Regions from separate parts of the Peribacillus sp. Hz7 genome, predicted to be linked through region 1. Evidence: a T-box and tRNA genes for the amino acid it is inferred to sense, from the RefSeq annotation. Region 1 holds a T-box; the other holds one or more tRNA genes.

The links. The T-box of region 1 lies ahead of alaS (alanine--tRNA ligase). A T-box ahead of a tRNA ligase gene usually reads a tRNA of that ligase, here a tRNA-Ala.
Region 2: it encodes a tRNA-Ala, which carries the amino acid that the T-box ahead of alaS (alanine--tRNA ligase) is inferred to sense. The anticodon was not compared.

What each region holds. Positions count from the first base shown of each region.
Region 1 is NZ_JBHHJV010000010.1:96,545-99,974, forward strand. It holds gene alaS (alanine--tRNA ligase) at 1-2,283, opposite strand, end outside; T-box leader at 2,337-2,546, opposite strand; gene ACE199_RS14680 (AI-2E family transporter) at 2,576-3,430, opposite strand, start outside.
Region 2 is NZ_JBHHJV010000034.1:22,554-25,983, reverse strand. It holds gene ACE199_RS22170 (DMT family transporter) at 1-713, opposite strand, end outside; gene ACE199_RS22165 (MgtC/SapB family protein) at 829-1,533, shown strand; tRNA gene ACE199_RS22160 (tRNA-Ala) at 1,667-1,739, shown strand; gene ACE199_RS22155 (hypothetical protein) at 2,292-2,582, opposite strand; gene ACE199_RS22150 (hypothetical protein) at 2,749-2,886, opposite strand; gene ACE199_RS22145 (DUF3934 family protein) at 3,035-3,178, opposite strand.

The DNA of each region.
Region 1 (3,430 bases):
TCCAGCTTCAATGTTACTTAACTTCGCAGATAGACTTTCATTTTCGCGCTGCAGTTCTTTCGTTTCAGCTAACACGGCATCAATACGTGCTGGTACGTCTTTCAAATTCGTTTTTAGTTTAGAAGCGGCTTCTTTTAAAAGCGTAATTTGGTCCGCCATTAATTTGTAAGCTCCAGCTCCTGTTACGGCCTCAATACGACGAGTTCCAGCACCAATTCCGCTTTCCGAAACAATTTTGAATAGACCGATTACCGCTGTATTTGGTACGTGACAACCACCGCAAAGCTCTAAGCTATAGTCTCCAATTTGAACAACACGGACAATTTTACCGTATTTTTCACCGAATAGAGCCATTGCCCCCATTGCTTTTGCTTCGTCAATATCTTTCAAATCAATTGTTACTTCTAAGCTTTGCCAAATTTTCTCGTTTACAATCGCCTCAATTTTCTCTAATTCCTCTGGCGTAATTTGACCAAAGTGTGAGAAATCAAAACGTAAGCGTTCTGCTTGCACAAGGGAACCCGCTTGGTTAACATGTGTACCGAGTGTATCTTTTAATGCTTGATGTAAAAGATGTGTCGCTGTATGATTCTTCACAATTTCGCTGCGGTTTGCATAGTCAACAGTTGCTACTACTTGTGCGTCAGCCGATAATGTTCCAGCAACGACTGTTACGCGGTGAAGATTTTGTCCATTCGGTGCTTTTTGAACATCCTGTACAGCTAATTGTACAGCCTCACTAGTAATCATTCCTGTATCAGCAATTTGACCGCCGCTTTCTGCATAAAAAGGTGTTTGATCTAAAATGATTTGAACTTCTTCGCCTTCGTGCGCTTCTGTAATAAGCTCACCGTCTTTAACGATTGCCACAACTTGCGCTTCTACTTGAAGTTTGTCATACCCAACAAACTCACTTGCAACCTTCACATCACCTAAAACGCCGCCTTGAATTTGCATAGAATCTACATCTTGACGCGCAGCACGTGCACGTTCACGTTGTGCTTCCATTTCTTTCTCAAAGCCGTCATGGTCAACGGTCATGTTTTCTTCTTCTGCATACTCTTCTGTTAATTCAATTGGGAAACCATATGTGTCATATAAACGGAACGCATCCGCACCTGGAATGATACTTTGCCCTTGCTCTTTTTGTTTCTTAATCACTTCAGATAAAATGCTTAATCCATCATGCAGTGTTTCATGGAATCGCTCTTCTTCGTTTTTCACAACTTTAGCAATAAAGTCTTTTTTCTCTAGCACTTCTGGATAGAAGTCTTTCATGATTTCCCCAACAACGGGCACTAATTCTAACATAAATGGTTCGTTAATGTTGATTTGTTTTGCATAACGAACGGCACGACGAAGTAAACGACGTAATACATAGCCGCGGCCTTCATTAGATGGGAGCGCACCATCACCTACTGCAAATGTTACCGTACGAATGTGGTCGGCAATGACTTTAAACGCTACGTCTGTTTCTTTATTTGCCCCATATTTCACATCTGTAAATTGTTCAACGGCACGAATAATTGGGATAAATAAATCTGTATCAAAATTCGTTGGTACGTTTTGAACGACAGAAGCCATACGCTCAAGGCCCATACCTGTATCAATATTTTTCTTTGGAAGCGGTGTATATGTACCATCTGGATTATGATTAAATTGAGAGAAAACTAAGTTCCATACTTCTAAATGACGTTCATTTTCTCCACCTGGATATAATTCTGGATCGTTCGGGTCGTCGCCATATTCTGGTCCGCGATCGTAGAAAATTTCTGTATTTGGACCACTTGGGCCTTCTCCAATATCCCAGAAATTTTCTTTTAAACGAATAATTTTCTCAGCTGGAACCCCAATTTTCTTATTCCATAACTCAAATGCTTCATCGTCTTCAGGGTGAATGGTTACAGCTAGTTTATCTTTATCAAAACCAATCCACTTTTCATCTGTAAGGAATTCCCAAGCCCATGTAATGGCTTCTTCTTTAAAATAATCGCCGATTGAGAAGTTTCCTAACATTTCGAAGAATGTATGATGGCGTGCTGTTTTCCCTACATTTTCAATATCATTTGTACGAATTGCTTTTTGCGCATTTGTAATTCTTGGATTTTCTGGAATCACTCGTCCATCAAAATATTTTTTCAACGTCGCTACCCCAGAGTTAATCCATAATAAAGATGGATCTTCATGCGGAACAAGTGACGCACTCGGTTCAATGTTATGTCCTTTTTCTTTGAAAAAATCAAGATACATTTGGCGTATCTGTGCACCAGTTAAATATTTCATCTATTTTTTCCTCCTTTTAATTTTGGGCATACAAAAAACTCCCATCCCTAAAAAACAGGGACGAGAGTTAGCTCGCGGTACCACCCTGATTATGGACATCTTGCCTGTCCATCACCTTCATCTAGCCTTAACGCGGCGTAACGGCAGGTATTAGCTGCTCTCTGGACTAGCTTTCTGCTGCTCTTGATCTAAAATCCTTTCAGCCCAGGGGATTTCTCTCTAGTAGACAGTGTTCAGCATACTTGGTCCTTCAACGAATTATCTTATGTATTGTATTTTATTCACTACTATTTTATTTGTCAACAAGCGGCTCCTTCTTTCCGAAGTGAACACGTGCATGGAGAACAAAAACTTTTAAAATAGCAAGGATGGGAATCGATACAATCATACCGATAATTCCCCCTATTTCACCGCCTGCTAGCAAGGCAAGCATAATGAATAACGGATGCATATGAAGGCTTTTCCCCACAATCAACGGAGATAGCACATTCCCTTCTAAAAATTGCAAAACGAGCACAATAATCGCAACCGTAATCACCATTTTAATTGATAATGTTGCTGCAATAATGATAGCGGGAACCGCTCCAAAAATTGGACCAAAGTATGGAATCACATTCGTAATCCCGATAATGGCACCAAGCAGCAACGGATACTTCATATCAAATAACCAAAACAATAATGCGGCAGCAACTCCAATCGCCACGCACACAAATAGCTGTCCACGAATATAGCCACCGAGCGATGTATCGACATCACGTAAAAATGCACGGCCTTGCTGACGCCATTTTTTCGGCGTAATATACCAAATCATTTTCTTTAACGACTCAAAATCTTTTAACATATAAAAAGCAATGAAAGGAATTAGGCCAATAAGCACCAAAAAATCAAATGCTTTCATTGCATAATTCATTAAATGATTTAAAAAGGTATTCATACGTATTGCAATTACATCCATTCCTTTTTCAATTCGTTCATGTACATCAATGGGCCAATTAGACGTTTGATATTCCAGATTCTTCATCCACATTTTATATTGTTCCGTTACAACAGGAACATTTTCAGAAAGCTCTTCTACTTGATTCATCATGGTTGGAATGCCTTTATAAATTCCAAACCCTAAACCTCCAAAGAAAAGTAAATAAATAAT
Region 2 (3,430 bases), on a different contig from region 1:
AACCATTTTATTGCCCAATTAAATAAAGAATGCCCTAATAATGTAGGGAAAATTGCCAGAAGAATAAAGTACATCCAATCAGAAACAGGGTACCCTCTCAATGGCTGCTGAGCTACTATAACATAAATGAACAAAACGATTGTACTAAATAAATAAACGATAAACGTATATGTAGTAGATGAAATCCTCTTACGAACATCTTGACCTACTAGTAGATAGCTTGTTGCTAAAGCACAGGCAATGAGGGCAAGTAGATCCCCAAAAAGCGCCCAACCACTTATACGAAAATCCCCCCAGCTAATAATGACACTCCCTATAATAGCTATCGCACCACTTATTAGTACTTTTACGGAGAAGCGTTCTTTAAAAAAGAAAAAAGCACCGGCAAAAGCAAATATAGGCTGAAGCGTGACAAGAACTGTAGAGCTAGCAACCGTCGTATAATTCAATGACTCAAACCACAAAATAAAATGAAAGGCTAAAAAAATGCCCGCAGCCATCGTAAGAAAGAAATCCTTCCTTATCATCAACTTCATTTCATGAACATGCTTAATAAGAAAAAATGGTAGTAATAGCAATACCGTAAACAACAGGCGATAAAAGGCAATAATCCCCGACGGAGCGGATGCCAATTTCACTAAAATTGCTGAAAACGAAACTGTAATCACACCTACTACTAAAGCAAAATAAGGATTGATAAATGCAGCTTTCATGAAGTTCCCTCTCTTTTAACTTAAAACTAACAGATTCATTGTACCGCAATTCCCTTTTTTGAGGTTATAATAGTTAAAATTATAGATGTTTTTATTGTGGATGGGGATGGTATTGTTGGAATGGTCATTTAATTTACACGAGGAATTATTTATTCTATTAAAGCTAGGTATTTCTGCTTTTTTAGGAATGATTATTGGATTAGAACGAGAAATTAAACGTAAACCAGTTGGCTTAAAAACAAGCTTAGTCATTTCTATTGTCAGCTGTATGCTTACGATTGTATCAATTGAGTCAGCTTTCAAATTTCCTGGAAGCGACGAGCTAAATGTGACAATGGATCCACTTCGACTAGCGGCTCAAATTGTTTCTGGAATTGGCTTTATCGGTGCTGGCGTTATTCTACGTCGTGATAATAGTATCTCTGGATTAACAACAGCCGCCATTATTTGGGGAGCTGCTGGAATTGGAATTGCTGTAGGAGCTGGATTTTTTATCGAAGCAATCGCAGGAGTCATTCTCTTAATTATTAGTGTAGAGCTTATTCCTCCTATCATTACTTGGATTGGTCCTATATCACTTCGCCAAAAAGAAATTCTTCTTAAACTTATAATAGAAGAAAAAGAAGACATCTCAAAAGTGTTACAAAAAATCAGAGACGAAAATATTCATGTGAAAAACATTCGAATTAAAGATGTCGAAACAAACATTCACTCACTTACCATAAGAATACTTGTCGATCAAAAAAGAAAAACATCTGATGTGTATTACACAATTTCTAGTATTCAGGAAGTCTCAAAAGTAGAAATTGAAAATATTTAAAAATCAATAACGTTCTATCAACAACGCCAAAAATTCAGTTCAAAAATCCGTTAGAATATGGAATTCTAACGGATTTTTCCTTTTTTATTGACTTTTCTATTAATTCAGTTAAAATAATTAGTGTATCCTATTCGGGGCATTAGCTCAGCTGGGAGAGCGCTACGCTGGCAGCGTAGAGGTCAGGGGTTCGAGCCCCCTATGCTCCATACACGCATTACGTCAACGTTTCTAAGCTGGTGACTTACCGGTGACGTAACGCTCCTATATCGGACAGCGAAACGCTTCCTTTTTCCAATCACTTTTACGGTGACTTTATCGGAGACTGGAGGTGTTTTTTGTTTTGCATTCGGAAAATAGACGCGGAAAACGTGTGAAGAACACGCTGACAGTTAACAGTAAAAAGAAACCGTACTCGTTGGAACTACTTGCGGAAAAGGTAAAGAGCGCAAAGAAAGTGAAAGGCCTGGCGGATGGCACCATTTGGCTATACCAGCACGTTTTCAATTTATTAGGGGAGTTTCTACAAAGCGAGGACGTGCGGAAATTAAACATCGACGTGTGCCGAGATTTCACGACCTAGTTATTGAATGACCGTAATAAACTCAACAAACCACGCAAAATTACACGATAGAAACACAAAAAAGAGCGTAAGACTACTCCACATAGTCAAACGCTCCGCCGCAATTTAATGCAGAAAATTTGAGGTCTTTAGTATATCACGAAAAAAACGTAACATCAATACGTTTTTTTGAATGTGCCTAATCGCGGCCTTTGCACTCCTTAAAAGGAGCCCTATAAAATGTCGAAGCAACTACATACGAAAACCTTTCCGCATTCGAGAACGTATCAGACCTTAACGTTACTTGCTCCGATGTGAATACCGCAAGAGCAACTTGTTCTTTAGTAGGTTGCGCGGAAGTTGAAATCTCGGTTTCTTCTTCGTGAGGTTTTCCCAATAATAACTCATCGTCCGACGCTTGGCCTTCTCCTGTATATCGCCAATTACTTGTTGATTTATCAAAGCTATACTCTGCATCTCTTAATAACACTCTAAGTTTTTTTCTCCAAATGGAAGTCTTGTCGCAAGAGTTTTTATACTCTCTCCCTGTGTATTCAATAATTCTATTAACTCTCCGTATGTATTAATCATGTTGTTCTCTCCTTCTATGATATATACATATATTTATAACCTTAACAAAATGCGATTTCAGAAAGTCAGCTACAGCCAACCTTCGCCAATGATTTAGGCGCCTGTTTCTTGCTTATATTCGGGCCTGGCACCTTTAAACAAGCAACTCCAAACGCTAGTATTCGTACTGCCCTTGCGTGCGATAACGTTTGGTTTTCGTTCATTTTCCTTCACCCTTTCGTTAAATTCAGGTAAATAAAAAGCCGCCCGTTGGATGGCGACTCAGTGTGTGCGTGTGTGTTTGTAAAATTCGCTATCGCACAGTTTCCTCCTACAGCAAAATAAAAAAGCCAACATTATGAATGCTGACTTTCAATCCTCTTTATCTGGTTTTTTAGTGCCTTTGCTTATATAAGGTTTAGCACTTTTCGCTCTGTTCGAACTAGCTTGCCAACGATTCCAGCCCTTCTTGCCTGTCCCTCTACCTGTTCCGCCTTTACCTTTAGCTTTACTGATACCATCACCCCATTATTCTTACCTTCAGTTGAGTTACTTGTCATGGGTTAATTTTATCCATTTTACTTAGTTATAAACTAAGCGTGATGAACTATACAACATCCTAACAGATTGTGTATGCTTTGCTCCTGACATTTAATAATAACACGTCAACCCCAATGATAAAAGCCGCAGTCATCACTTGGTAACACTTAACCTAGTTCAACATATCGTTTAGTTCGTCCAATCCTCGTTACAGCTCGTCTTCAGAGA